Regions from separate parts of the Chelatococcus sp. HY11 genome, predicted to be linked through region 2. Evidence: predicted binding sites of a transcription regulator. Region 2 holds the regulator's gene; each other region holds the start of a gene.
The links. The regulator PhoB, encoded in region 2, activates phosphate uptake and scavenging genes when phosphate is short. The targets are predictions, from matches to a motif close to TGTCATNNANCTGTCAT.
Positions count from the first base shown of each region.

Region 1: KIO74_RS08090 (glycerophosphodiester phosphodiesterase) is a predicted target of PhoB. The motif match lies at 3,216-3,232, and genes of this name have one in related genera.
Region 3: ugpB (sn-glycerol-3-phosphate ABC transporter substrate-binding protein UgpB) is a predicted target of PhoB. The motif match lies at 6,339-6,355, and genes of this name have one in related genera.
Region 4: KIO74_RS03450 (esterase-like activity of phytase family protein) is a predicted target of PhoB. The motif match lies at 2,197-2,213, and genes of this name have one in related genera.

Region 1 covers NZ_JAHBRX010000001.1:1,733,216-1,740,730, reverse strand. Annotated here, with positions in the region: gene pssA (CDP-diacylglycerol--serine O-phosphatidyltransferase) at 1-442, shown strand, start outside; gene infA (translation initiation factor IF-1) at 666-884, shown strand; gene KIO74_RS08115 (Maf-like protein) at 953-1,582, shown strand; gene yacG (DNA gyrase inhibitor YacG) at 1,587-1,829, shown strand; gene KIO74_RS08105 (low molecular weight protein tyrosine phosphatase family protein) at 1,845-2,186, opposite strand; gene KIO74_RS08100 (ArsC family reductase) at 2,288-2,641, shown strand; gene KIO74_RS08095 (hypothetical protein) at 2,747-3,148, opposite strand; gene KIO74_RS08090 (glycerophosphodiester phosphodiesterase) at 3,276-4,424, shown strand; gene KIO74_RS08085 (DUF4214 domain-containing protein) at 4,624-5,586, shown strand; gene KIO74_RS08080 (CHASE2 domain-containing protein) at 5,608-7,467, opposite strand; gene KIO74_RS08075 (FecR domain-containing protein) at 7,472-7,515, opposite strand, start outside.
Region 2 covers NZ_JAHBRX010000001.1:2,713,796-2,721,310, forward strand. Annotated here, with positions in the region: gene KIO74_RS12420 (ATP-binding protein) at 1-1,112, shown strand, start outside; gene pstS (phosphate ABC transporter substrate-binding protein PstS) at 1,267-2,316, shown strand; gene pstC (phosphate ABC transporter permease subunit PstC) at 2,598-3,593, shown strand; gene pstA (phosphate ABC transporter permease PstA) at 3,599-4,456, shown strand; gene pstB (phosphate ABC transporter ATP-binding protein PstB) at 4,453-5,232, shown strand; gene phoU (phosphate signaling complex protein PhoU) at 5,265-5,984, shown strand; gene phoB (phosphate regulon transcriptional regulator PhoB) at 6,042-6,743, shown strand; gene KIO74_RS12455 (GcrA family cell cycle regulator) at 6,869-7,408, opposite strand.
Region 3 covers NZ_JAHBRX010000001.1:819,991-827,505, reverse strand. Annotated here, with positions in the region: gene KIO74_RS04070 (error-prone DNA polymerase) at 1-1,502, shown strand, start outside; gene KIO74_RS04065 (sn-glycerol-3-phosphate import ATP-binding protein UgpC) at 2,051-3,136, opposite strand; gene ugpE (sn-glycerol-3-phosphate ABC transporter permease UgpE) at 3,138-3,989, opposite strand; gene ugpA (sn-glycerol-3-phosphate ABC transporter permease UgpA) at 3,982-4,866, opposite strand; gene ugpB (sn-glycerol-3-phosphate ABC transporter substrate-binding protein UgpB) at 4,948-6,258, opposite strand; gene sseA (3-mercaptopyruvate sulfurtransferase) at 6,544-7,395, shown strand; gene KIO74_RS04040 (GNAT family N-acetyltransferase) at 7,428-7,515, shown strand, end outside.
Region 4 covers NZ_JAHBRX010000001.1:696,181-703,695, forward strand. Annotated here, with positions in the region: gene ssb (single-stranded DNA-binding protein) at 306-821, shown strand; gene KIO74_RS03450 (esterase-like activity of phytase family protein) at 978-2,114, opposite strand; gene gyrA (DNA gyrase subunit A) at 2,707-5,406, shown strand; gene KIO74_RS03460 (threo-3-hydroxy-L-aspartate ammonia-lyase) at 5,773-6,741, shown strand; gene KIO74_RS03465 (EVE domain-containing protein) at 6,809-7,228, shown strand; gene KIO74_RS03470 (MmcQ/YjbR family DNA-binding protein) at 7,305-7,515, shown strand, end outside.

The DNA of each region.
Region 1 (7,515 bases), 980 kb from region 2:
TCGCCCGGAATGGCAGAAGCACTTCTTCGTCGGCATGGCAGCGCCAGCGGGCGCGGTCACGGTGATGCTGCCGCTCTACCTCAATTTCGTGGGCATTCCCGGCGGCGGGCTGCCGGCCCCGGTCGTCGGCGTCTATGTCGTGCTCATCGCTTTCCTGATGGTCAGCCGGATCCCGACCTTTTCCGGCAAGACATTCGGCAGCCGCGTGCCGCGCGAGCTCGTGCTGCCGCTCTTCGTCCTGGTGGTCCTGTTCGCTGCCCTGTTCGTCAGCTTCACCTTCGAGGTGCTGGCGGTTTGTACGCTGGTCTATCTCGGCGCGCTGCCCTTCGGCTTCATGCGCTATCGGGCCCTTGAGAAAGCGGACAGGCTCGAGAAATCAGCGGCGCGTGCCGGTGGCCTGAAAACGCCATCGGCTGCTGATGGTCCACCGCCCACGCTGTGATTAGGGCGCCCCAGTCGGTGAGTTTTGCACGCCTCCCGTACGGCTGCGGTTGCAATCGTCGCCGGGGCGGTCCACTGAAAGATGATGTTGAGCTGACAAATATGTCGATTCGCGTTGAAATCGGCTATACCTCTGCGCTCAGCATCCCAGGTTCACAATAAGTCGCGTATCGAGTAGGGTCCGCGCCGTCCCATTGTGACCAAAAGTGACCGCAAGGAATCGAATGTCGAAAGAAGAGCTCCTCGAGTTCCCGGGAGTTGTGACGGAACTGCTCCCCAATGCGATGTTTCGCGTCAAGCTCGAGAACGACCATGAGATCGTGGCGCACACCGCCGGCAAGATGCGCAAGAACCGCATCCGCGTGCTGACGGGCGACCGCGTTCTCGTTGAGATGACGCCCTATGATCTGACCAAGGGCCGGATCACCTATCGTTTCAAATAGTTCATTGCCTGACTTCAGCACATTCGGCCCGGGAGAGCTACGCCTTGGTTTCCACCCTCGACGCATCCTTGTCGGCGAGTTGGCGTCCTAAGCTCGTGTTGGCCTCGGCTTCGCCGCGCAGGCTGGCTCTTTTGCAGCAGGTCGGCGTCGAGCCGGACGCGCTGATGCCCGCTGATGTCGACGAGACGCCGCTGCGTGGCGAGAAGCCGCGCGACGTCGCCCGCCGGCTGGCGCGCGACAAGGCCGAGGCAACGCGCCAGATGGCCGAGCGGCAGCAGGAGCTTGCGAGCGCCTTCATCCTCGCGGCCGACACGGTCGTTGCCGTCGGCCGGCGCATCCTTCCCAAGGCTGAAACCGTCGAGGAAGCCGCCCAGTGTCTGCGCATGGTGTCGGGACGCGGTCATCGCGTCTATTCGGCCGTGCATCTCATCACGCCGCAGGGCAAGAGCCGCCAGCGGATCGTCGAGACGCGGGTGCGCTTCAAGAACCTCTCGCAGGACGAGATGGAGAGCTATCTTGCATCGGGCGAATGGCGCGGCAAGGCTGGCGGCTATGCCATTCAGGGCCTCGCCGGCGCCTTTGCCGTGAAGCTCGTGGGCTCCTACACGGCCGTGGTCGGCCTGCCGCTCTATGAGAGCGTCAACCTGCTGGCCGGCGAGGGCTATCCCGTGCGGCTGTCCTGGCTGAACGCGGCTTAGGGCGATGGTGCCGATCGCGGACAACGACAATACAAGTGGCGCGGACCAGCCGGGCGGCGGGGCTGACGACAGCAAGCCCTGCCCGATCTGCGGGAAGGCGTCGACTTTGCGCTGGCGGCCGTTCTGCTCCAAGCGCTGCGCGGATATCGACCTCAACCGCTGGCTGTCCGGCGGCTATGTGATCCCCGCGCGGGATGATGACCCGCTGGACGACGACGGCGATGAAGGGCCGACGACCGGACGTTGAACCTCGTTCTACCCCTTAAGGGCTGATATAGCGGGGCACCTTCTTCATGAGCAGCGCGATCAAAGCCGGGTCCATGAAGTCGTAATTGTCGGGGATGTCGAGGCTCGCCACGCGCTTGCCCTTCAGATGCTTGCCAAATCGCGCGGTCAGCTGGGCTTTGTGGGCGCGCTCCATCACAAGGATCGTATCGGCCCATTCGATATGCTCCGGCGACAGTCTTTCTTCCGCGTCCGGACTGAGACCCGCCGAGGCCGTCTCGACGCTGGGCTTGTCGGGGCTCGGCCACACGGCGAAGACCTGCTCGGCGGTGGGGCTGCGGAGCCTATTGCGCCGACAGACAAAAAGCACGCGCTTCATAGTGATCCGTGGAGGAAATGCAGCCGTTGATAGGCAGGCGTAAGCTTGGCTGATATAGACTCAATGCCTTCGGGATGGAACACGCCTCGGAATGGAATGTTATGGCCAAACCCCTTTCAATCTACGGCATCAAGAACTGCGACACGATGAAAAAGGCGCGTTCCTGGCTCGACGACCACGGCATCGCCTATAGCTTCCACGACTACAAGGTCGATGGCATCGACGCGGCGCATCTCAAGGCCTGGATCAAGGCCGTTGGCTGGGAGAAGCTCTTGAATCGGGCGGGTACGACATTTCGCAAGCTGCCGGAGGCGCAGCGCGCGGATTTGACGGAGGAGAAGGCTGTGGCGCTGATGCTCGCGCAGCCGTCGATGATCAAGCGCCCGGTTCTGGTGATTGGTGGGAGCCCGCTCGTCGGCTTCAAGCCCGAAGAGTACGAGAAGGCGCTCCTTTAAGCATCCTCTATTGTCGCCGCTGAGTGCGCAATAATGCGCTTGGCTCTCAGGAGGTTCTCGAAGATCGCTCCATCGTCTGGCTCGTATCGCTGCAGAGCCGCTCCCTCAGGGCTTTGGCGCCACCACGTTGATGTTGACACCAAAAATGTTCACGCGGTCCCCTGATGTGACCGTATAGCTCGCGCTGTCCGTCGCTCCCACTTTGACGGGCGCCTGGTAGAGAACGATGCGAGCGGGATATTCCTTGCCCGCGCAGTTGCCGGTACGCACCCGCACCCTCGCATCGCGAACCGCGAGGGTCCCGGCGGTTGGGATCTTGTCGACCCGGATCTCGACCAGCGGTTTCGGACTGCAATCCGCGAAGGCGCCGGAATGGACGGACAGCTGGCTGGTTTTGCCGGCTGGCACGTCGATCGTCCGCAGGGTCTGGTCCTGCGCGAGCGCTGGCGTGAACGGTGCTACGTTGAGGAAAAGGGCGGTAGACAAGACCGGTATGCAAATCTTCATGGCGATACCTCCCGTCGTGATCATAGCAAGTCTTGTGGTTTCCGACAGGCGAGCGTCGCGGAAACGGCGTTATCGCGCCGTCATATCCGCTGCCTAGGGTGCGCGAACATCCTGGAGGATCCAGTCCATGCTGCGCCCATTGCTCGTTGCCACCGCCATCGTCATTGCCTGCGCGCCCGCCGCGCCATCCTTCGCGCAAAGCGCGGCCCCTACCGCCACCGTGATCGCGCATCGCGGCGCGAGTGGCTATCGCCCGGACCACACCTTGGAGGGCTACAAGCTCGCGATCGAGCAGGGCGCGGACTTCATCGAGCCGGACGTGGTATCGACCAGGGACGGCGTGCTTGTCGTCCGCCATGAGCCCATGCTCTCGGGCACCACAGACGTCGCCGATCGTCCGGAATTCGCGACCCGCAAGACTACCAAGAAGCTGGACGGCGTGGATGTCACGGACTGGTTCGCGGGCGATTTCACCCTCACCGAGATCAAGACCCTGTTCGCGAAACAGCCCATGGCCGGTCGCGACAAGAGCTTCGACGGCAAGTTCCGCATTCCCACCCTTCAGGAGGTCATCGACCTCGCCAAGGCGGAGAGCACCCGCGTCGGGCGGCCGATCGGCATCGCGCCGGAAACGAAGCACCCGACGTTCCACCAGCAGGCTGGCATTCCCCTGGAGGACAAGCTCGTCGCCATGTTGGCCGCCGCCGGCTGGACGGCGAAGGAGGCGCCTGTCGTCATCCAGAGCTTCGAGGTCGGCAACCTCAAATATCTGCGTGGCAAGACGAACGTCCGTCTCGCCCAGCTCGTCGACGCTGACGACGTCGGCCCGAACGGTGAGATCGTCCTCGCCGTTCCGCTCGCGCAGCCCTATGACTTCGTCGTCGCGGGCGACAAGCGCACCTTCAAGGACCTCGTCACCGCCGAGGGGCTGAAGGAAATCGCTACCTATGCGGATATCGTCGCGCCCTGGAAGCCCTATATTCTCTCGGCGAAATATTCGGATGCGAATGGCGACGGCAAGCCGGACGACCTCAATGGTGACGGCAAGCTGGACTGGGCCGACCGGACGTTGCTGCCGCCCACCGATGTGGTCAAGAATGCCCATGCCGAGGGCCTCAAGGTCTTCACCTGGACCTTCCGCGCCGAGCCGCGCAATCTCGCATCGAACTTCAAGGGCGACCCTGTCGCCGAAATCCGCGCCTATATCGATCTCGGCGTGGATGGTGTGTTCAGCGATTTCCCGGATGTGGCGGTGAAGGCGGTACGCGGGCAGTAACCAGTCCCGTTCTCGCCCGTATCCATGTTTCGGCCGGCCGGCGCATCGGAGCGCCAGCCGGGTTTGCCTTTTTGAGGGCCTTGATCGCTCCAGCAATCCGAGACCCCGCTGTGACGCCGCGTCACCCGATACCGCAGGGGTAGGCGTCGCTGCACTGCTCTGGTATTATTTTTTATTACCATCAGGGCCGGAGGCGAGCATGGCAGAAGTCACTCTCACCGAATATTTTAAGACGTCCGCGCATGACGTCGTTGATGTCAACGTCTCCAATTCCATCACATACGGGTTGGGCGGCAACGACCGGTTCAAAGCCAATACCGAGGCTGTCTTCGCCGCCGCCGCGGGGGGCTGGGGTGACGATACCTATGTGCCGGGGGGAGGCCTCATGGTCGTGGCCGATCACGGCGGCGGCTACGACGTGCTCAACCTGGACGAGTTCTTTTCGATCGGCGATCTCACTGCCTCGGCAACGCTTGACGGCGGCAAGCACCTGGTTTTCATCAACAATACGACCAAGTCTGCCGTGATCATCGCCAACTGGCGGGATCCGAATTACAAGGTCGAAGAGTTCCAAGCCGCCGGTCAGGTGAGCTATAGTGATCAGTTCATTCAGATTATTGAGCAAGATCCGACTATTATTCCCGATATGAAGTTTTCCGACCTCGCGACAGTTTTCGAAGGAAAATTCGCCGCGGTCGCCGACAAGGCCAGGTTCGAGGCGATGCTCGGCCTGATCGGCAGCCACGATCTGGCGGCGACATTGCAGGCTGAAGCGCAGGGCGTCGGCCGCCTTTACGAGGCCGGCCTTAACCGTATGGCGGACATCGCCGGGCTCAACTTCTGGTACGACGCCTATATGGAGTGGGGGCGCGATAAGATTACGCTGGCCAGGGCTATTATCGAAAGTGCCGAATTCCAGCAAAATTTCGGGAATGCTTATACACAGTCTGCGGAAAGCTATGTCAACGTGCTCTATCTCAATGTTCTCGGTCGAAAGAGCGACGCGGCGGGTGCGTTTTATTGGACAGAGCTTTTGAATACGGGAGCCCTCTCGCGTGAGGGCGTGTTGATGGCCTTCGCTGACAGTGCCGAGAACATGGCCCAGAGTGCTTATCTCGCCGGCATTGTCGACGCCGGCGGCGGAGAATGGGCATTTAGCTGAGTTACGCGACCGACGGAGTGATCAAGGGTGGGCGGGCGCTCGCGCCATCGTCCGCACGGCGATCGGCTGGCTGCGGCCGCGGATTGGCACTTCGATGACAGTTGGAAAACTGTCGAGCGTGGCGGTGCGGTTGGCCGCCCGCACGATATCGTCGGTGACGACGGTGGTCACCTTGAGGCTCTTGGCGACTTCCTGCAGGCGGCTTGCGACATTCACCGTGTCCCCCGTCGCCGTGACCTGCTGGTGGCTCTGCCCACCCAGGCGCGAGACAATGACCGGTCCAAAATGCGCGGTCAGCCGGGCGTGGGGCTTTTCGCGCGCGTCGCTCGCCGTCGGCAGGGCCCACGCGTCGAGCTTCTCGCCGAGATGCCCGAGCGCGCGCAGCGCCCGGGCGGCGTCGTCGTCGCGGCGTTCGGGAAATCCGAAGAGGATCATCGCGCCGTCGCCCATGAAGGTCGCGACGAATCCCCCGTGGGAATCGACCACCTCGTCCACGAGCATGTGAAAACTCTTCAGGATCTCGCGGGTGCGCGCAGGGCCGAGCGCCTCCGACAGGCCGGTGTAGCCGGCCAGATCGACGAAGATGACGGCCGCATCCTGCGCTATGGGTTCGGCGAGGAAGGCCGGGTCCTCGGTCAGCCGCGCTGCGATGGGGCGCGGCTGGAACGGCGCCAGGCGTTCCTCCACGCCGGCGAGATAGCGCACGGTCCTGCGCTCCTGCCATAGCCGCAGCGCCCCGTAGGCCATGGCGACGGGCAGCATCGCGACAAGGGGGAGCGTGGTGCTGAGCCAGTAGCCATGTGCGTAGGCGGCAAGCGACAGCGCCACCCAGGCCGCCGCCAGCAGCACGCAGAGCCCAAGGCCGGCTACCGGACGGCGCATACCGATGAGGACCACCGCCGCCACCGCGAGCGTCGCCGCGATGGCCGCATCGAACCAGCGTGTTTCCCGCGTGCGCAGCAGGCCGTCCCCGGCAAGAAGATTGCCGATTGCCGTCGCCAGCACCTCCACGCCGGGTACAACCGGTGAGAATGGTGTCGGGAAGGTGTCCCCGCTGCCCGTCGCCGTCGTGCCGACGACCACGGTTCGGCCGGAGACGTCAGGGGGCGAGGGGCTCATGAATTTCGTCGCGCTGATGGTCGGTATCGCGCCCCGCGGCCCATAAAATCGCAGCGCCAGATGCTGGCCGAGATCGAGCGCTATGCTCTGCGCGCCGAGCTCCAGGTTTTCGCCATCGAGGCGCGGCGTGGCGCCGGTGGCGAGCGCGGCGGCGAGCAGGACGAAGGAGGGAACCACAGCATCTTGCCCGCGATAGATCATTGGAACATGGCGGGGCATGCCGCCGACATCCGTGACAACATTGACGAGCCCGACCTCAGCCGCCGCCGCGAGCGGATCAACCGGCCACATCATGCTCTGTGGGCGAGGGACCGCGCCGGTGACGTCACCGGTGACCGGCTGCCTCGCTTCGGTTCCGTCGAACAGGCCGGCCGCGGCGATAACAGTTGGCAACTGCCCCAGTGCCCTCGCCAGGGCGAGGTCCTGCCCCGGCGGACTGCTGTCGACGAACAGAAGGTCGATGGCGAGCGCCTTCGGTTCGCGGCGCGCGATTGCGTCGACCAGCGCCGCAAGCTTTTCGCGGGGAAGGGGGTAGGCGCCCATCTGTCTGACTGTCTCGTCGTCGATCGCGACGATGACCACTTCGGGTGGAGGGGGCTTGGCGGGCGCCATCAAGGCGCGCAGGTCAAGCGTGACGGCCTCGATCCGGTCGAACACGCTGGCACGACCGGCCAGATGCCAGTGCACGACATAGGCTGTCCATCCCAGCGCCAGCATGATCGCGAGCGCGAGAGTGAGCTGCGCGATCTGGCGGCGGCGCATGGTATCAGCGCCCGAAGCGCGCGAGCAAAGCCGCCACGCGTGCGGCGC
Region 2 (7,515 bases):
CGGCGGTCCTTGCCGCCCTGCCCGAACCCGTCGTCGTGGTCGACAGGCGCAGCCTTGTCACCGGCATGAACGCGGCGGCGAAAACCATGTTGCCGGGGCTGCGCGAGGCGACGCCCCTCTCATTCGCGCTGCGCTCCCCGGATGTGCTGGGCGGCATCGAGGCCGTGCTGCGCGACGGTGAGACGCGTAGCGTGGAACTCATCGAGCGCGTGCCGATCGAGCGCAGCCACGAGGTCCATATAGCGCCGCTGGAGGCGCCGGGCGGCTCGGGCGCGGATCAGCGCGGCGCCGTCCTGATGTTCCGTGATCTCACGGCGGCGCGGCAGCTCGAACATATGCGTGTCGATTTCGTCGCCAACGCGAGCCATGAGTTGCGAACGCCGCTCGCCTCGGTGCTCGGCTTCATCGAGACGCTGCAGGGTCCTGCCCGCGACGATGCCAACGCCCGTGAGCGCTTTCTCGCCATCATGCGCGATCAGGCCCGGCGCATGTCGCGCCTGATCGATGACCTTCTGTCGCTGTCACGCATCGAGATGCATGCCCATGTGCAGCCGTCCACCACCGTGGATCTTCTCGGCATCGTGCGGCATATGATCGACACGCTCACGCCGCTCGCGGCCGAGGGCGGCGTGTCGATCGCCTTCAACGCGCCGGAAGGACCCATCGAGGTCAAGGGCGATCGCGACGAGTTGCTGCGCGTCTTCGAGAACCTCATCGAGAATGCCGTTAAATATGGGCAATCCGGCGAAAGGGTCGAGGTGTCCGTAACGAAGGCACCCGACCGCGCCGGCGTTCGTGACGAGGTTGAGGTGTCGATCCGCGACTTCGGCCCCGGCATACCACCGGAGCATCTGCCGCGGCTCACGGAGCGGTTCTATCGCGTCAGCGCGACTGACAGCCGCCAGAAGGGCGGCACAGGTCTTGGCCTCGCGATCGTCAAGCATATCGTCAATCGCCACCGGGGGCAGTTGCTCATCGAATCCACCTATGGCAAGGGGGCGACATTCCGGGTACTATTGCCGCTCGCGAGCAGCGCCCCGCGCGCCTTGCCTGTGACATCCGCGCCGCCCGCCTCCGCGGCCACCGACCCCGATCGGTCGCACGTAGCCTAAGCCGGCTAAGCTCGAGCGCTGTCATTTAACTGTCACGCAAGCGTCATAGAGACGAGGCGTTGAGACATTAGGGATACCGCGTTCGCTCATTCAGCCTTCAGATCAGTCCGCGAATGCGGTGCAAAGGCTACGTTCGCCAATTGGGAGACCTCTCGTGAAACTGTCTTCACTCATTGCCGTGGCAGGACTTGCCGTTGCGGCTTTCGCAACGCCTGCGGCTGCCCTCGACATCTCCGGCGCCGGCGCCAGCTTCCCTTACCCCGTCTATGCCAAGTGGGCCGAAGCCTTCAAGAAGGAAACCGGCAACGGCATCAACTACCAGTCCATCGGTTCCGGCGGCGGCATCAAGCAGATTAAGGCCAAGACCGTTACCTTCGGTGCGACCGACGCGCCGCTCGGCGGCGCTGAGCTCGAGAAGGACGGCCTGGTCCAGTTCCCGATGGTCATGGGCGGCATCGTTCCGGTCGTGAACATCGATGGTGTGAAGCCCGGCGAGCTCGTCCTCGACGGTGACACGCTCGCCAAGATCTTCATGGGCGAGATCAGCAACTGGAACGACCCGGCGATCAAGAAGCTGAACGCCAGTCTCAACCTGCCGTCGCAGGGCATCGCCGTCGTCCGCCGTTCGGACGGTTCGGGCACGACCTTCAACTTCACCGACTATCTCTCGAAGGTCAGCGCGGATTGGAAGTCCAAGGTCGGTTCAGCCACCGCCGTCGAATGGCCGGTCGGCATCGGTGCCAAGGGCAACGAAGGTGTGGCCAACAACGTCAGCCAGACCAAGGGCTCCATCGGCTACGTCGAGTATGCCTACGCCAAGCAGAACAAGCTCTCGCACACCAAGCTCGTCAACAAGGACGGCAAGGTTGTCGAGCCGGTCACCAAGACCTTCCAGGCTGCCGCCTCCAACGCCGACTGGAACAGCGTCCCCGGCTTCGCCGTGGTGCTGACGAACGAGCCGGGCGCTGACTCCTGGCCGATCACCGCCGCCACCTTCATCCTGGTGCACAAGGTTCCGGCGAACGCCGAGCACGCTGCCGAGGCGCTGCGCTTCTTCGATTGGGCCTATGCCAAGGGCGGCGCGCTCGCCGAGGAGCTCGACTACATCCCGATGCCCGCCAATGTCGTCTCCACGGTCAAGGCCAAGTGGGCCTCTGACATCAAGAACGCCAACGGCAAACCGCTTTACACCGTGTCGAACTAAAATCCTGAACGACATCAGGCGGGCCTCGAGCCCGCCTGATTGCTCTCGGGTGCCCAGCCGCTGCCGGCGATGACAGTCCGGCAACCGGGCAAGGCGCACCAGAGCCGGCCTTCCCTAAGGTTCTGTCGAGACTTTCGGCTTGTCTCCGGACCGTCCACGCGATTACGGCGCTGCTCGCCTCTCAAGGCTGGCGCACACTGCTCGACCTCGCCTAATGTCCGCTTGCGCGACAAGGACGAGGGCAGCCGAATTCCATGACAACCACGCAAAGGCAACGGGCTATGGCAGACTTGGCGCTGCAGAATAGCGGGTTATCATCGAGCGCTTCCGTCGACCGGAGCCGCGTTCTGACCCGCTTCAAAATTGGCGACGCGACCTTCAAATACATCACGCTGGGATCGGCCGTTACCGTTCTCATCATCCTCGGCGGGGTGATCGTCGCGCTCATCGAGGGTTCCATGCCGGCCTTCGAGGCCTTCGGCATCGGCTTCCTCTGGGGCCAGTCGTGGAACCCCGTGACGGAAAGATTCGGCGCGCTCGCGCCGGTCTACGGCACGATCGTGACCTCACTCATCGCCATGCTGATCGCCATTCCGATCGGCATCGGCACGGCGATCTTCCTCACCGAGATCTGCCCGCCCTGGCTGCGCCGGCCCATCGGCACCGCCATCGAGCTCCTCGCGGGCATTCCCAGCATCATCTACGGCATCTGGGGCCTGTTCGTCTTCGCACCCTTCCTGCAGAGCACGGTACAGCCCTTTCTTATCTCGTTGTTCGGGCCGATCCCGATCCTCTCCTCGGTCTTCGCCGGCCCGCCCTACGGTATCGGCACGCTGACCGCCGGCCTGATCCTGGCGATCATGGTGCTGCCCTTCGTGGCCTCGATCTCGCGCGACGTGTTCGAGACGGTTCCCTCGGTGCTCAAGGAAGCAGCCTACGGCCTCGGCTGCACGCGCTGGGAAGTCGTGCGCAGCGTCATCATCCCCTACACCCGCGTCGGCATCATCGGCGGCGTCATGCTCGGCCTTGGCCGCGCGCTGGGTGAGACGATGGCAGTGACCTTCGTCATCGGCAACGCCCATCGCATCTCCGCCTCGATCCTGCAGCCCGGAACGACAATCTCGGCGACCATCGCCAACGAATTCACCGAGGCGGTGGGTGACGTCTACACGTCCTCGCTCGTCGCGCTCGGCCTCATCCTCTTCGTCATCACCTTCTTCGTTCTCGCTGCAGCGCGCCTGATGCTGATGCGGATCGAGAAGCGCACCGGGGGTTGATCGTCATGGACGTTGCAAAAAACCCCGCGGCCTACGCCAAACGCAAGCGCGCAAGTGCGATCGCCATGGGCCTGTGCGTCGCCGCGGCCGCCATCGGCCTCGGCTGGCTGGTACTGATCCTCGGCACGCTCCTGTGGGAAGGCTTCGGCGGGCTGTCCGTCGCGGTCTTCACGGAAAACACGCCACCGCCAGGCAGCCAGGGCGGTCTGATCAACGCCATCGTCGGCAGCTTGATCATGACCTTCCTCGGCACGCTGTTCGGCACGCCGCTCGGCATCCTCGCCGGCACCTACATGGCCGAGTACGGACGCTACGCAAAGCTGTCGATGGTGATCCGCTTCATCAACGACATTCTGCTCAGCGCGCCATCTATCGTCATCGGCCTCTTCGTCTACGAGATCATGGTGGCGCGCATGGGCCACTTCTCCGCCTGGGCCGGCGGCGTGGCGCTGGGCATCATCGTGGTTCCGGTCGTCGTGCGCACCACGGAAGACATGCTCAACCTCGTGCCTAACCAGCTGCGTGAAGCGGCCTCCGCGCTCGGCCTGCCCCGCCACGTGGTGATCCGCAAGATCGCCTATCGCGCCGCCAAGGCCGGCATGGTGACGGGCGTGCTGCTCGCCGTGGCGCGCATCAGCGGCGAGACCGCGCCGCTTCTCTTCACGGCGCTCAACAACCAGTTCTGGAGCACGGATCTGAACGGTCCGATGGCGAGTCTTCCCTCCGTCATCTTCCAGTTCGCGCTCAGCCCCTACAAGGACTGGCAGGCACTCGCCTGGGTCGGCGCCCTCATCATCACCTTCGCTGTTCTCGCCCTCAGCATCACGGCACGGACGCTCTCTTCGCCGGGGAAACAAAGATGACGACTGCTACGGAAAAGCCCCAATCCGAGAAGGTCTCGGTCAAGAACCTCAAGTTCTTCTACGGTGACTCTCTCGCGCTGAAGGGCATCAACCTGCCTCTCTACGAGAATATCGTCACCGCCTTCATCGGCCCGTCCGGCTGCGGCAAGTCTACCCTGCTGCGTGTCCTCAACCGGATGTACGACCTCTACCCGAAGCAGCGCGCCGAGGGTGAAGTTCTGCTGGACGGCGAGAATGTCCTCTCGCCCAAGCAGGATCTCAACCTGCTCCGCGCCAAGGTCGGCATGGTCTTCCAGAAGCCGACCCCGTTTCCGATGTCGATCTATGACAACATCGCCTTCGGCGTGCGCCTTTACGAGAGCCTCTCGAAGAGCGAACTCAACGACCGCGTGGAATCGGCGCTCCGCCGGGCCGCGCTGTGGGACGAGGTGAAGGACAAGCTCGACGCCAGCGGCCTCAGCCTCTCGGGCGGCCAGCAACAGCGCCTGTGTATCGCCCGCACCGTCGCCGTGAAGCCGGAAGTCATCCTGCTCGACGAGCCATGCTCGGCGCTCGATCCTATCTCGACCGCCAAGATCGAAGAGCTGATCGACGAGCTGAAGCGCGACTATACCATCGCGATCGTGACGCATAGCATGCAGCAGGCTGCGCGCGTCTCTCAGTATACGGCCTTCATGTATCTCGGCGACCTCATCGAGTTCGACGATACCTCGAAGATCTTCACCGCGCCGCAAGACAAGCGCACGCAAGACTACATCACCGGCCGGTTTGGCTGATCCCGGTGGCCAAAGCTAGAGGACCTGAGGCAATGCCTGAACATATCGTCTCATCCTTCGACGAGGATCTCGACGAACTGCGGACCAGGATCGTCGAGATGGGCGGCGTCGCCGAGAAGATGCTCGCCGACTCCACGCTGGCACTGGTCAAGCGCGACAGCGCGCTTGCCCAGTCAGTCATCTCCGCCGACGCCCGTCTCGACGGGCTGCAGCGCGATGTCGAAGAGCTCGCCGTGCTCACCATCGCGCGGCGCCAGCCCATGGCGGTCGACCTGCGCGAACTGGTCTCGGTCATCCGCGTGGCGGCCGATCTCGAGCGCATCGGCGACCTCGCCAAGAACACGAGCAAGCGCGTCGTCGCCATCAGCGGCGAGGCACAGCCGCAGAAGCTCGTGATCGGCGTGCAGCACATGAGCGATCTCGTGCAGGAGCAGCTCAAGGACGTGCTCGATGCCTATGTGCAGCGGGATGACGCGCAGGCGCTCGACGTTTGGCAGCGTGATGACCGCATCGACGCGCTGTACACGTCGATCTTCCGTGAGCTGCTCACCTATATGATGGAAGATCCGCGCAACATCACGTTCTGCACGCACCTTCTGTTCCTCGCCAAGAACATTGAGCGCATCGGCGACCACACCACCAATATCGCCGAGACGGTTCATTATCTGGCGACAGGCGTCACGCTGTCCGTGGACCGCCCGAAGGGCGATACCTCAAGCTTCACCAAGGCACCAACAGATCCCAGCAACTGATCCCACTGATCCTGTGAACCGGGGGGCCAGGACAACAGTGGAACCATAGGACTTTCGATGGGACCACGTATTCTGATCGTCGAGGACGAGGAGCCGCTGACGCTGCTCCTCCGTTACAACCTCGAGGCCGAGGGCTATACCGTCGACAGCGTCGCCCGTGGCGATGAGGCTGAAATCCGGCTGCGCGAGGCGGTGCCGGATCTCGTGTTGCTGGACTGGATGCTGCCGGGACTTTCCGGCATCGAGCTGTGCCGGCGCATCCGTGCGCGCGAGGAGACCGAGCGGCTGCCGATCATCATGTTGACGGCACGCGGCGAGGAGACCGAGCGTGTGCGGGGTCTCGCCACCGGTGCCGACGACTACATCGTCAAGCCCTTCTCGGTGCCGGAGCTGTTGGCGCGCGTCCGCGCCCTGCTGCGGCGCGCCAAGCCTGGACAGGTCGCGGCGCAGCTCGTCGCCGGTGACATTGAACTTGATCGAGAAACCCATCGGGTCAAGCGCGGCGGCCGGGAACTGCATCTCGGACCGACGGAATTCAAGCTGCTCGAGTTCCTGATGCAGAGCCCAGGTCGTGTCTTCACCCGCGAGCAGCTTCTCGACCGGGTCTGGGGCCACGACGTGTATATCGACGAGCGGACCGTCGACGTGCATGTGGGGCGCTTGCGCAAGGCCATCAACCGCATGCGCCGGCCCGATCCGATCCGCACGGTGCGCGGTGCCGGCTATTCCTTCGACGAGACCTTCGCCAAGGCTGGCTGAAGCCGGTCGATCACAGTCCCGTCGTCTCACTCCCAAAAAAGGCCGCCACGATCGCGTCGTGGCGGCCTTCTTCAGGACCCCTATATTTGCCGGCTATCCGCGGTTGCCCGGGCAGCGGCTTCAGATCAAGCCCGCTTGCGATCCCGCCTGCGGTCGGCGACAGGCTGATAGGCAATGCGCGCGTGGTGCGAACAATAGGGCATACCGAGTTCCGAACGCGCCCCGCAGAAGCGGAACTCCGGCGTCGTCGGATCGCCCATGGGCCATCGGCACATGGATTCACGGAGTTCCATGATGGTGACCCTCTCCGACATGGGGATCACCACGTCCTCGCGGGGCTGAGGCAGGCGCACAAGCACCGGGGCGGCCTCGGCGACAGGCTGGGGAGCGAGCGCCGCATTGGTCCGCATCGGGCCCGACGTGGTGGCGGCCGGGGCCGGAGCCGTGACACCGGGCTGCCGGACCGGCTTGCGCGGACGTGGCGCCGAACTGGCGGTGCTCTTCGCGCGCCCGGACAGGCCGAGGCGGTGCACCTTGCCGATGACGGCGTTGCGGGTGATGCCGCCCAGTTCGGCGGCGATCTGACTGGCGCTGAGGCCATCAGACCAGAGCTTGCGCAAGAGCTCTACGCGCTCATCGCTCCAAGATTGGCTCGGGTCGGTCATCGCCTTCTCCGTCAGCGGTTGCAGTGCGCGGAATCCCTTATTTTTCGCGGCCAGCCCGACAGGAGCCAAACCCCGTTGCATGTTGACAACGAACGCGAATGATAAGT
Region 3 (7,515 bases), 1.9 Mb from region 2:
GGGGCGATTCGATCGGCCTCTTCCAGGTGGAAAGCCGGGCCCAGATGAGCATGCTGCCACGCCTGAAGCCCCGGGAGTTCTACGATCTCGTCATTCAGGTGGCGATCGTCAGGCCCGGCCCTATCCAGGGCAATATGGTACATCCCTATCTGCGCCGACGGGCCAAGAAGGAAGCTGTTGTCTTCCCCTCGCCGGGGCCGGGCTATCCTCAGGATGAGCTTGAGGATGTCCTAGGCAAAACCGAAGGCGTGCCGCTGTTCCAGGAACAGGCGATGAGGCTCGCCATCGTCGCGGCCGATTTCACACCGGACGAGGCCAATGGACTGCGCCGCGCCATGGCCACCTTCCGCCATGTCGGCACCATCCACACCTTCAAGGCCAAGATGATCGAGGGCATGGTGCGGCGCGGCTATGAGCGCGACTTCGCCGAGCGGTGCTTCGCGCAGATCGAGGGCTTCGGCAGCTACGGCTTTCCCGAAAGCCATGCCGCCGCCTTCGCCCATCTCGTCTATATCTCGGCCTGGATCAAATGCCATTACCCCGACGTCTTCGCCTGCGCGCTCCTCAATTCCCAGCCCATGGGCTTCTATGCCCCGGCGCAGATCGTGCGGGATGCGCGCGAGCATGATGTTGAAGTCCGCGCCGTCGATATCAATGCGAGCCACTGGGACAACACCTTGGAGGCTTGCTCAGGGGGAAAACACGCTTTGCGCCTCGGCCTGCGCCAGCTTGACGGCTTCCAGAAGACCTGGGCAGCGACGCTCGCCAGCCGCCGCGGCATGGGCTTTCCCGATCTTGAAACGCTCGCCCGGCGCACCGCCCTGCCCCGCCGCGCCCTGGAGATCCTGGCTGATGCCGATGCCTGCCGCTCGATAGGCCTGGACCGGCGTGAAGCGGCCTGGGCTGTGCGCCGCTTGCCCGACAGTGTGCCTCTCCCGCTGTTCGCCGCCGCGGATGCGGCCGAACTGGCGGCCGAGCCGGATGTTCACCTGCCAGCCATGCCGCTTCCCGAACATGTCATCGCCGATTATCAGACGGCCCGGCTATCCTTGAAGGCGCATCCCGTCCATTTCCTGCGCCCGCTCTACCGACGTGAGGGCCTCCTCTCCTGCGAGGAGGTGCGACAGAGCCGCAACGGCCTCTGGGCGCGCACGGCCGGGATCGTGCTGGTGCGCCAGCGTCCAGGCCAGGGCAATGTCGTGTTCATAACCCTCGAGGACGAAACAGGCATCGCCAATATCGTGGTCTGGGCCAATCTCTTCGCGCGCTTTCGTGGCGAGGTCATGGGCGCGCGCATCATCGAGGTCGCCGGGCAGATCCAGCGCAGCGAGGACGATGTCGTCCATGTCATCGCCCGACGGCTAACCGACCGCAGCCGCGATCTCGGCCACCTCCGCGAGGGAGAAGACCTTCAGGATGATGGCGCTGTGAGACGGGCCGCACGAACGGGCGGCCACCCGCGCAATGTCCGGATCCTGCCGCGCTCACGCGACTTTCATTGATGCGGGCGCCCCCCCCTCATCCGCCGGAGAGAGGTGAGAGCGGGGATGCGTGGGCCATCAAGTCAGCCGCAACCGCTCTCCCTCTCCCGGCGGGAGAGGGCTGGGGTGAGGGGATAATCCTTCCCCGACAAGCGCTCCCCTCACCCGCGCATGGCAACACGGCTGTAGCCGTGTTGCTCATCAGGAAGGCGCCAAGTCGGCAATACCCGACTTGGGGGCGCGACCTCTCCCCGCCGGGGAGAGGTGAACGCGGGAATGCGCGGGCCATCAAGTCAGCCGCAACCGCTCTCCCTCTCCCGCCGGGAGAGGGCTGGGGTGAGGAGATAATCCTTCCCCGGCAGGCGCTCCCCCTCACCCGCGCATGACAACACGGCTGTAGCCGTGTTGCTCATCAGGAAGGCGCCAAGTCGGCAATACTCGACCTGGCGGGGGCGCGACCTCTCCCCGCCGGGGAGAGGTGAGCGTGGGGATGCGCTGGTGCCCCCACCCGACCTCGCTCACGCGAGGCCACCCTCCCCAAACGGGCAGGGATCAAACCTGGCATGCCATCAAGTCGGCCGCGCGGCGCCAGGAAGGGGATCCAGCCTTCTGCCGTCAGCGTCGAAGAAATGGAGCTTGTCGATGGGGGCCGCGACTTTGAGCTTGCCGCTCTCCGGCACGGCCGCGCGCCCCGGCAGGCGCACGACGATCGGGCCATCCTGGATGCGGGCGTAGAGATAGCTCTCAGCCCCGACCGGCTCCAGCACATCGATGGTCACATCGAAGGCGATGAGGCCGTCAGACCCGGCTTCGGCTGATTTGGCTTCAACGGTGCCGAGATCCTCGGGACGGATGCCGACTGTCACGGCACCGGCCGGCAGAACGCCTTCAAGCGCGGCGCCAACGGCCGAAAGGCGCTCCGGGGCGAGCAGGTTCATGGGCGGCGCGCCGATGAAGCTCGCCACGAAGGTCGTCGCGGGCTCCTCATACACATCGAGCGGTGCCCCCACCTGCTCGATCCTCCCGCTGTTCATGACGACGAGAACATCGGCGAGCGTCATCGCTTCAAGCTGATCATGCGTCACATAGATGCTGGTGACGCCGAGATCGCGTTGCAAGCGGCGGATCTCGACGCGCATCTGGCCACGCAGCTTGGCGTCGAGATTGGACAGAGGCTCGTCGAAGAGGAAGACCTTGGGATCGCGGACGATCGCGCGGCCCATGGCCACGCGCTGGCGCTGGCCACCGGAGAGCTGGCGCGGCCGACGGTCCAGCAGGGAGCCCAGCTCCAGCATGCGGGCGGCCTCGCGCACCTTGCGTTCGATCTCGGCTTTAGGCGTGCCACGGTTGCGCAGACCGTAAGCCATATTGTCGTAGACGCTCATATGCGGATAGAGGGCGTAGTTCTGGAACACCATAGCGATGTCCCGCTCCGCTGGCTCAAGCGCATTCACGACGCGCCCGTCGATCTCGATGGTCCCGGCGGTGATATCCTCGAGCCCGGCGACCATGCGCAGCAATGTGGACTTGCCGCAACCGGAGGGCCCGACGAGCACGCAGAGAGCGCCGTCCGGCACGCTGAGCTCGATGCCCTTCACTGCTTCCATGCCACCTGCATAAACTTTGCGCACCGTCTTCAGAGCAACTGTCGCCATCTTACTTTTCCGTCTCGACAAGGCCCTTCACGAACCAGCGCTGCATCAGCACGACCACGGCCACCGGGGGCAGGATGGCAAAAATCGTCGTCACCATCACCAGGTGCCATTGGGTGTCGGCATCGGCATAGGAGATCATCTTGCGGAGCGCGATGATGATCGTGTTCATATCGTTGCTGTTGGTGACCAGAAGCGGCCAGAGATACTGTGTCCATCCGTAGATGAAGAGGATGACGAAGAGCGCCGCGATATTGGTCCTCGACAAAGGCAGCACGAAATCGAAGAAGAACCGCCACGGCCCCGCTCCGTCCACGCGCGCCGCCTCAAGAAGCTCACCCGGAATGGTCATGAAGAACTGGCGGAACAAGAGCGTCGCCGTCGCCGAGGCCATCAGCGGCAGGGTGAGCCCGGTGTAGGTGTCGATGAGCCCGAGATCCACCATGACCTTGTAGGTCGGCAGGATGCGCACTTCGACCGGCAGCATCAACGTGACGAAGATCACCCAGAAGAACGTCATCCGGAACGGAAACCGGAAAAAGACGATCGCGTAGGCGGACAGGATTGAGATGACGATCTTCCCGACCGCGACCGCGAGCGCCACAATCGATGTGTTGATCAGGAGGCGCCAGACATTGACCCCGCCCACGCGCCCAAGCTCCCCGAACAACGCCTCATAATAATTATCGAGGAAATGGCTGCCCGGCACGAGCTGCAGCGGCGGCCGCAGGATCTGCTGCAACGACAGCGTGGAGGCCACGAAGGTGTAGTAGATCGGGAAAACGACCACGAGGATGCCTACGATCAGCACGGCATGGCTGAGCCAGGATCTCTTTTTCTTGACGCGCTCAGGCATAATGCACCTTGCGCTCGACATAGCGGAACTGGATTGCCGTCAGGGCGATGACGATGCCCATGAGGATCACTGACTGGGCGGCGGAGCTGCCGAGCATCAGATTGACGAAGCCGTCGTTGTACACCTTGTAGACCAGCGTTTCCGTCGCCTTGCCCGGCCCGCCGCCGGTGACGGCGTGGATGATGCCGAAGGTGTCGAAGAAGGCATAGACGGTGTTCACCACGAGCAGGAAGAAGCTCGTCGGCGCGAGCAGCGGAAAAACTATGGTCCAGAAGCGCTTCATCTCGCGGGCGCCGTCCACGGCCGCCGCTTCGATCAAGCTCTTAGGGATAGCCTGTAACCCCGCGACAAAGAACAGGAAATTATAGCTGATCTGCTTCCAGGCCGCGGCCAGGATGACGAGCATCATGGCCTGGTTGCCGTTGAGCAGCGGGTCCCAGTCGTAGCCGGCGCGACGCAACATATAGGCGAAGGTGCCGATGGTCGGGTTGAACAGGAAGAGCCACAGCATGCCGGCGATGGCCGGCGCGACCGCATAGGGCCAGATCATGAGCGTGCGGTAGAAGCCCCTGCCCTTGATCACCTTGTCGGCCATGACAGCCAGCACGAGCGCGATCGCCATGGGGATGAGCGCCGTGGCCACGGAAAAGATGATCGTCGTCTGGACCGAACCGATGTAGTCGGGGTTGCTGAGCACCTGCCGGAAATTGCCAAGGCCGACGAAGGTGGTAGCAAGGCCGAAGGGGTCCTCGCGCAGGGTCGATTGGCGAAGCGCCTGGGACGCCGGCCAATAGAAGAAGACCAGCGTGATGGCGATCTGCGGCAAAAGCAGCAGATAGGGCAACACCTTGTGGGGGAAGATCACTCGTGACGTCACGCGGCAAACCTGGCGGTCGGTGATCGAAAAAAGGCGAGCCGCCCGCGGTTGACCCGCGGGCGGAACAGAGGGACACCGAAGCTACTGACCCAAGGCCTGCTTGATCGCGGCATTGCCGCGCTTCACGGCGCTGTCCAGAGCCTGCTTTGCCGTTTGCTGACCAGCGAGCATCTTCTCGAACTCCTCGTTCTGGATGTCGCGGACCTGCGGCAGGTTGACGAGACGCACGCCCTTGGAATTTTCCGTCGGCGCCTTGCCCATCATCTGCAGGATAGGCGTCTCACGGCCGGGGTTCTTCTCATAGAAGCCCGACTTCTTGGTCGCGTCATAGGCCGCGAGCGTCACCGGCAGATAGCCGGACACCTGATGGAGGCGAGACTGGATATCCGTCTTTGACAGGAATTCGAAGAAAGCTGCCACGCCCTTGTATTCCGCCGGCTTATGACCGGCGAAGACCCACAGGCTCGCGCCACCGGGAGTGGTGTTCTGCGGCGCACCGGCCGCCGCGCTGTCATAAGGTAACTGGCCGATACCGTAATTCATGCCCGACTTGACGATATCCCCCAGGCCACCGGAGGATTCGGTCAGGATAGCGCATTCACCGCTGAGGAAGAGGTTTTTGGCCTCAGACGTCCGCCCGCCGTAGCGGAAGACACCTTCCTTGGCGAGATCCGCCACGGCCTGGAAGTGATTGGCGTAGATCGGCGCGTCGATCTTGAGCTGAACATCAAGGCCGGCGAGACCGTTCTCCTTGGTGCCATAGGGCTGGTTGTTCCAGGCGGCGAAATTCTCGAGGTGAATCCACGTCAGCCATGTGGAGGTATAGCCGCAGGGTGCCGCGCCGCTCGCCTTGATCTTCCGCGCGGCCTCGAACACGTCATTCCAGGTCTTCGGCGGCGCGTTGACGTCAAGGCCCGCCTTCTGGAAGGCGTCCTTGTTGTAATAGAGAATCGGCGACGAGGAGTTGTACGGGAACGACAGCATGGTGCCGTCGGGCTTCGAATAATAGGCGACGATGCCCGGCAGATACTGGCTCTTGTCGAACTTGGCGCCGCCTTCGTTCAGCACCTCCGCCACCGGCTTGACCGCGCCTTCGGCGCCCATCATGACGCCGGTGCCGACGTCAAACACTTGGATGATGTGAGGCGGCTGCTTGGCGCGGAAGGCGGCGATACCGGCGTTCAGCGTCTCGGGATAGGTGCCTTTGAAGACCGGCACCACCTTGTAGTCACTCTGACTTGCGTTGAATTCCTTGGCGAGAGTCTCGACAACCTCATTATTGGCGCCGGTCATGGCATGCCACCAGGAAATCTCGGTGGCCGCGAGCGCTGGGGCCGATACGGTCAGCGCAAGCGCCGCCGCAAAGCCCGGAATGAAACCGCGCAATGTCATGTTCGTCTCCCTTAGATCGGCCACGCGGATGTCCGCCGGCCGCGCCACAGTTCCGTGGTTCTGGACATGACGTTATTTCGATTTCAGTTTTGCGACAATCCGAAGCCTTGGTCTCTCTTGGCCTTGGCGCGTTAGACTTTTGCACGAGAACCGCGTTGGGTATCCGTCGGCAAGGCGAATCCGGAACCCGTCATGGCCGCCGCTGCGCGGTCCGTGCTACGGATGCCCCGACACCCGCGTCGGATGAGCGATCAACCGGCGACTTGCATCACAGGAGATTGTTTCGTGAGTGATTTTCCGGCTCTCGTCAGCACAGCATGGCTTGCCGACAACCTCGGCGCAGCCGATCTCGTGGTCATCGACGGCTCCTGGTATCTGCCGACGGAGGGCCGCGACGCGGATGCCGAATATCAGGCCGGCCACATTCCCGGCGCTGTCCGCTTCGATGTGGATGCGATCAGCGACACCACGTCCAACCTGCCGCATATGCTGCCGAGCCCCGAGAATTTCGCCAAGGCCATGGGGGCACTCGGCGTGTCCGATACGGCGCGCATCGTCGTCTATGACGGCGCCGGCCTCTTCTCCGCCGCGCGCGTGCGCTGGACGCTGAAGGTCTTCGGCGCGGACAAGGTCGCGGTCCTCGATGGTGGCCTGCCGCAATGGAAAGCGGAGAACCGGCCGCTCGAAACCGGGACCGCCAAGCGCGACGCCACGACCTTTAACGTCGCGTTTGACGCCGCCCAGGTCGCGGACGCCGCCCGTGTTCTTGGCAGCCTCACCAACAAGACAGCCCAGGTCGTCGATGCCCGCGCCTCCGCCCGCTTCCGCGGCGACGCGCCGGAGCCGCGCCCGGGCGTGCGCGCCGGCCACATGCCGGGAGCCCGCAACGTTCCCTTCGGCGACCTCATCGAGAATGGCCGGCTCAAGACCCCGGAGGCGATCACCGCCACCTTCGCCAAGGCGGGCGTCGATCTCGATAAGCCGGTGATCACGAGCTGCGGCTCGGGCGTCACCGCGGCTGTTCTGGCGCTCGCGCTGGAGACCGCCGGTAAGCCCGTGGCGGGCCTCTATGACGGCTCCTGGTCGGAATGGGGTAGCCGCGAGGATCTGCCGATCGCCACCGGCGCGGCGGATTGAACTGACGAGGTGACCCGGCACAGGAACGACCCGTGACGCTGACCGCGCGTGACATCGAGGCGCTCGAGCACCGCGCCTTCAACGCCTGGCCGGCACGCCAGTCCGTCATCTCGGGCGGCT
Region 4 (7,515 bases), 2.0 Mb from region 2:
CCGGGAGAGTTGCAGACTTTGGATATTCTGTCTAGAACAGAAAGAGAACATTTTATCGTGCCGCGGTTCGGTTTCATTGCGGGTTATCATCACGACTGCCATTGCATGTGGACAAGCCCGTGCCCTCGGGCGACGGCGGCGGGGATGATCGGCTAGTGTCCGGACCAATTGTAGGCTTTGGAATGTGCTGAGCCAGATCCCGGTGCCCGCGAGTGGAGAGCCTGCGCAGTCGTTCTGCGTCCCGTTGGGTCTCGACCGGGTGGCTGCGTTCGTGGTTTGGTTCGGCTTGGCCGTGGAGGTCCGTTATGGCAGGCAGCGTCAATAAGGTCATTCTGGTCGGAAATCTCGGGCGTGACCCCGAGACGCGCCGGCTCGGCTCGGGAGATCCGGTCGTCAACCTGCGCATCGCCACATCGGAGACCTGGCGCGACAAGGCCACCGGTGAGCGCCGTGAGCGCACGGAATGGCATAGCGTGGTGATCTTCAACGAGAACCTCGCGAAGATCGCCGAGCAATATCTGCGCAAGGGCTCGAAGGTTTATCTCGAGGGCCAGCTCCAGACCCGCAAATGGCAGGACAAGGACGGTCAGGAGCGCTACACCACCGAAATCGTGTTGCAGCGCTTCCGTGGCGAGCTCACCATTCTCGACAGCCGGGGCGGCGAGGGCGGCGGCGCCATCGAGGACGACAGCTACGGCGGTTCGCGCGGTGGCGACTTCGGCCGCGCCTCGCCCATGGAACAACGCTCTTCAGACAGGCGCCCGGCCGCGAGCGGCGGTTCGAAATACGCCAGTGACCTCGACGACGATATTCCGTTCTAGTCTGAAACGCGGCGCTGGACCCTTCCGCGCCGGGCATCGGGCATGCACGAGGCCGTCTTCGCCGATCCCTCCCCTGAAGGTTAGGGATCGGGCGTTGTTGGACAGGATGGGGCAGGATGTCCCGTCACACACCGGGAGCGCTACAGTCTCCCCACGCTAATCCCCGGACTTCTCGATGACCTCGAAGGCCAGGAACTTGGTGGTCTGCGCGTCGTTGAAATTGTCATCGGAGACGATGACCAGCGTGCGGTTGCCGTTCTCCAGCCGCGGACCGAAGTCCATGCCCTCGAAATTGTCGAGGGCAACGCCAAGGGTTGTAAGATCCAGCACGAGCGCCTTGTCGAGGGGCGTCCATGTCGCGCCGGAGAGCGCGTCGATGGCGGAGACGTCCGTCGCGTTCCGCCGGTGCGTGCGATAGAGACGGATATCGTTGCCCTTGCCCGCGCTGTAGCCGCGCTCCATGACGAGCAGCGTTTCCGCGTCGAGCGCGAGAATGTCCGATACGCCATTGTCCGCGAAGCCGCCCGCCTTGGCCGGGGCCATGCGGATCGGATCGGTCACATAGACCCATTCGGGGCCGGCCTGCCCTGACGCCACGTCGAAGGTGGCAACACGCACGGGGCTCGTTTCCGTCAGCGAGGCTTTCGGACCGTCCTGCACAAGCGCGTTTTCCAGGGCGACGATCAGGGTTGCCGCGTCCGGCGTCAGCGCCAGTCCTTCGAAGGCAAGATTGTTGCGCGGCCCGCGCTTGGCATCGACCTTGGCGTCGATGCTGACGCGGTAGCGCTCCGGCAGCTTGATCTCACGCAGGAAACGCCCGTCGGCGGTGGCTGCCCGCAGCACAGGGTCGACGCCGGTGGTCGCGTCGCCTTCGCTCGTCCAGTAGAGCGCGCCGCCTGCGGGATGAAGGCGCAGGGCTTCCGGGTCGATGCTCCGTATTGGGAATGGCTTGCCGTCCGTTTCGAGCAGTGTGACGGCCCTGTCGACTGTCACGCCGCGGAAGCCGGAGGCGTCATAGTCGAGCCTCAGGGTGTAGAAGCGGGCGGGGGCCTTCTCCGAGCGGTCGTCGCTGAGGGCGATCCAGGTCTTGCTCGCGCCGTCGAAGGCAAGCCCCGAGAGCCCACCGACCCGCGTTCCATCCACATCAGTGTGGGCGGGAAGGCTTCTCTCGCCGATGAAACGCAACGTCACGGCGCGGGGCAGGTTCTCGGCGGCGAGGGCGGCAGGCGCGAGGCCAATTTGGGTGAGGCCAACGAAGGCGGCAGCCAGCAATGAAAGGCGTGTTCGGAGCATCGGCTTGTTCCAGGAGGACCACTGACGGGCTGGCGTTGGTGCGGATCTGGGGCCCGGAAGGTCGCGACCTTAGGGCAGTCCGGCGACGGTCCGGTGACAGGTGGAGGCAGCCGGACAGGTCTTGGCTCGGGGGCGTTTGCGGCCGCCGGCGGCGGGAAAAATGCGCCGCGAATCGTCAGAATCGGCCGTTGTGCGCTTCGCGCGCGGCCGATGGATGCGGATCGAATTACCCGGTTCAGGTAAGTTATTGATATATATTGATAATTAAATCGTGAACAGGGGGTGTCAGCGCTGGCTTTTCGCCCGCGGATGCGTTAGAGCATGGTACTGGTAAAGTGCATCCCTTTCTTCGATGAGATCGCTCATGAAATCGTTGAATCAGGTGCGTTTCCCCATCATGCGGGCGGGTTGCGTCCGGCGGGCTGGGGCCTGAATGGAATGGCTGTCGTGGCATAGACCGCCCTCCATTGCGGATGAGGTCCGTTCGGACGCTCCAAAGGCCCCTTTCTGATTTTTTTGTTGGAACTCTCTCTTGGCAGATGATGACGAGAAGATCGGCGGCGGCATCGCTCTGGTGTCGATCTCCGATGAGATGAAGCGCAGCTATCTCGATTACGCCATGAGCGTGATCGTGAGCCGCGCCTTGCCGGATGTGCGTGACGGCCTGAAGCCTGTGCACCGCCGCATCCTCTACTCCATGTATGAAAACGGCTATACGCCCGACAAGCCCTATCGCAAGTCGGCGCGCGTGGTCGGTGACGTCATCGGTAAATATCACCCGCATGGCGACCAATCGATCTATGACGCGCTGGTGCGCATGGCGCAGGATTTTTCCATGCGCCTGCCGCTGCTCGACGGGCAGGGGAACTTCGGCTCCGTCGATGCCGACCCGCCGGCGGCGATGCGTTATACCGAGGTGCGGCTCGCCAAGCCCGCCATGGCGCTCCTGGACGATCTCGACAAAGACACGGTCAATTTCCAGGACAACTACGACAACAGCGAGCGCGAGCCCACGGTTCTGCCGGCGGGCTTCCCGAACCTCCTGGTGAATGGTGCGGGCGGCATCGCCGTCGGCATGGCGACCAACATCCCGCCGCATAATCTCGGTGAGGTGGTGGACGCATGCTTCGCCTATATCGAGGATCCGGACATAAGCCTCGAGGCGCTGACCGAGATCGTGCCCGGACCGGACTTCCCGACGGCCGCGACCATCCTTGGGCGTGGCGGCATCCGGTCGGCCTATTCGACCGGTCGCGGTTCGATCATCATGCGCGCCCGGGCCTCCGTCGAGCAGATCCGGAAGGATCGCGAGGCGATCATCGTCACCGAGATTCCCTATCAGGTGAACAAGGCGGCGCTGATCGAGAAGATCGCTGATCTCGTTCGCGAGAAGCGGATCGAGGGCATTTCCGACCTGCGCGACGAGTCCGATCGCGATGGCATGCGCATCGTGATCGAGCTGAAGCGCGACGCGGTCGCCGATGTGGTGTTGAACCAACTCTACCGGTTCACCGCGCTGCAGACGAGTTTCGGCGCGAATATGGTGGCGCTGAACGGTGGCCGGCCGGAACTCCTGAACCTCTATGACATGATCCGCGCCTTCGTGGATTTCCGTGAGGAGGTTGTCTCCCGGCGCACGAAGTATCTGCTCAACAAGGCTCGCGACCGCGCCCATATCTTGGTCGGCCTCGGCATCGCGGTCGCCAATATCGATGAGATCATTCAGCTCATCCGCTCGTCAGCCGACACCAATACGGCCCGCGAAGCGCTGATGTCGCGCCACTGGCCGGCCCATGACGTCGCGGCGCTGATCGCCCTGATCGACGATCCGAACCATCGCGTGGCAGAGGACGGCACCTACAGGCTCTCCGAAACCCAGGCCCGCGCCATCCTCGACCTGCCGCTGCGCCGCCTGACGGCACTGGGTCGGGACGAGATCGCCGACGAGTTGAACAAGCTCGCGGTCGAGATCGCGGATTACCTCGACATCCTGCGGTCGCGCGCGCGCATCCTGGGGATCGTGAGGGACGAGCTCGCGGCCATCAAGAATGCCTTCGCTACCCCGCGCCGCACGGAAATCCTCGATTGGGATTCCGATGTCGATGACGAGGACCTGATCCAGCGCGAGGACATGGTCGTCACCGTGAGCCACGCCGGCTATATCAAGCGTGTGCCGCTCTCGACCTATCGCGCCCAGCGGCGCGGCGGCAAGGGGCGTTCCGGCATGCAGACGCGCGACGAGGATTTCGTCACACGCCTCTTTGTCGCCAATACCCACACGCCGGTGCTGTTCTTCTCCTCGCGGGGCCAGGTCTACAAGGAGAAGGTGTGGCGGCTTCCGCTCGCCGCGCCGAACGCCCGCGGCAAGGCGCTCGTCAACATGCTGCCGCTGGTGGAAGGCGAGCGTATCACGACGATCATGCCGCTGGTGGAGGACGAGGCCAGCTGGGCGACGCTCGACGTGATGTTCGCCACCGCCTCGGGCGGCGTGCGTCGCAACAAGCTGTCGGACTTCGTGCAGGTCAACCGCGCCGGCAAGATCGCCATGAAGCTCGACGAAGGCGATTCCATAGTCGACGTCGGCATCTGCACCGAGTCGGACGACGTGCTGCTGACTACGGCCAGAGGCCAGTGCATCCGTTTCGAGACAACGGACGTGCGCGTCTTCAAGGGGCGTGACTCGACTGGTGTGCGCGGCATATCGCTGGCGGCCGGCGACAAGGTCATCTCCATGGCGATCCTGCGTCATGTGGAAGCTTCCGCCGACGAGCGCGCGGCCTATCTCAAGCTGGCGGGAGCCGCGCGTCGCGCGGCCAATGGCGAGTCCGCCAACGGCGATGCGGTCGAGGCCCAGACCGATGCCGACGCGGAGGAGGCAAGCGACACGCTCGAGCTAGGGCAGGAGCGCTACGCGGCCATGGGCGCGGCGGAGCAGTTCGTGCTCACCTTGTCTGAAAACGGCTACGGCAAGCGCTCCTCGGCCTATGAGTATCGCGTCACCGGCCGTGGCGGCAAAGGCATCGTCGCGATGGCTGTCAACAGTCGCAACGGTGCTTTGGTGGAATCCTTCCCCGTGGAGGACAACGACCAGATCATGCTCGTCACCAATGGCGGCCAGTTGATCCGCGTGCCCGTCGATGGCATCCGCATCGTCGGCCGTTCGAGCCAGGGCGTGATCGTCTTCAACACCGCCGACGACGAGAAGGTGGTCTCCGTCGAACACATCAGCGACGACGGCAGCGAGGATGGCGGTGGAATCGACGACGTCGATGAAGCCGGCGCCGACATATAGGTGCTGTCCGGCTGAGAACCTTCCAGGCACGTTGAAAAAGCCCCGGCAATGACCGGGGCTTTTTTGTTGCGCGACGGCCGGAGGCCTCCTCAAGGCGCGATAGTGGGCCATTGCATGTTATTGTTGTGATTCAGATTATTACAATTGCTTCTTGTTTCATCAGGTGAGCTTTCTGCAGTGTGAGCCCTGGCATCCGCGGCTGTCTGCACGCAAGGCTTGGCCTGATCCTTGTTTGTTGCGCGGCCGTAGCCGGCGGCGGGTCGGCCTATGTCGAACGGTTGTCATATTGAAGCTGGCGGCGGTTGTGGGCAGGATGGTGGCGTCCCGTCCTGCATCTTTCTGTTCCTCATGACTTGAGTTCGCCCCATGTCGATCTCCGCTCCGACCTATGATGATGTCGTCCGCGCGTCTGAACGCATTGCCGGCCTGGCGCATCGCACACCTGTCATGACGTCGCATACGGCTGACGAGAGGACAGGCGCATCGCTGTTCTTCAAGGCCGAGAATTTCCAGCGCGTCGGCGCCTTCAAATTCCGGGGCGCTTACAACGCGCTCGCGGCGCTTGATGATGACCAGAAGGCGCGCGGCGCGGTGGCTTTCTCCTCGGGCAATCACGCCCAGGCGGTGGCGCTGGCCGGGCAGCTTCTCGGCGTGCCCACGGTGATCATCATGCCGAAGGACGCGCCGGCGATCAAAGTCGCGGCCACGCGCGGCTATGGTGGCGAGGTTGTGTTTTATGACCGCTACGCCGAGGACCGCGCGGCCATCGGCCGGCGGATCGCCGGTGAGCGAGGGCTCGCTCTTATCCCGCCCTTCGATCATCCCGAGATCATCGCCGGGCAGGGCACGGCGACCAAGGAACTTATCGACGACGTGGGGGAACTCGACCTCCTGCTCGTGCCTCTCGGCGGCGGCGGCCTGCTGTCCGGCTCGGTGCTCGCCGCGAAGGCCCTGTCGCCGCGGTGCCGGGTCATTGGCGTCGAACCGGCGGCCGGCGATGACGGCGCGCGCTCCTTCCGCGAGGGGCGGATCGTCACCATCGATGTCCCCACGACGTTGGCCGACGGCGCGCAGACCACAGCGCTCGGGGCGATCACCTTCTCGATCATCCGGGAGCTTGTGGACGACGTGGTCACCGTGCCGGACGCGGCGCTCGTCGAGGCCATGCGCTTCTTCGCCGAGCGGATGAAGATGGTCGTGGAACCCACAGGCTGTCTCGCCGCCGCGGCTGCCTTCAGCGGCGTGGTCCCGGTCAAGGGCCAGCGGGTCGGCGTCATTCTCAGCGGCGGTAATGTCGATCTTGCCACTTTCGCGCGTTTGCTGATGCCGGCCTGATGGGGCTTGATCGACAGGCGGGAGCGTATATGCCTTCAGGGCGTTTATTGCAGGAGTTGAGCGCGCGATGCCCCATTGGCTCTTCAAGTCTGAACCGTCCACTTGGTCGTGGCAGCAGCAATGCGATGCCGGCGAGAAGGGCACGCATTGGAATGGCGTCCGCAATCATGGCGCCAAGCTGAACCTGATGGCTATGAAGATCGGCGACCAAGGCTTCTTCTACCACTCGAATGAAGGCAAGGAGATCGTCGGCATCGTCGAGGTGATCAAGGAGTATTATCCCGATCATACAGACGCTTCCGGCCGGTTTGGAATGGTTGACGTGAAGGCGGTGGAGGCGCTCCCGCAGGCCGTGACGCTGGAGGTGATCAAGACCGATCCGGCTCTCAAGGACATGGTCCTGGTCAACAACTCGCGCCTGTCCGTCCAGCCGGTGACGGATGCGGAATGGACGCATATTCTGCGCATGGCGGGCCGCAAGGAGTAGGCTGCAAAGCCTCCCTGGGTACGGGCCGATGGTGGCCTGGGCGGCCACGTCACCAGGCGACGGCGGGAGGGAAGCGATGGCCGTTGAGGCCGGACGTGTGCGCGAACTCGCGCTCGGTTTCCCGCATGCCCGGGAGGCGCCGCATATGGACCGGGTGGCGTTTCGCACGCCCCGCAAGACCTTCGCGACATTGGGCGCGGGCGCGAACGACCTCAACCTGATGTTTAATGCGGATCTTCGTGACTTCCATTGCGAACAGGAGCCTCAGGTGTTCACGCCTTTGCCGG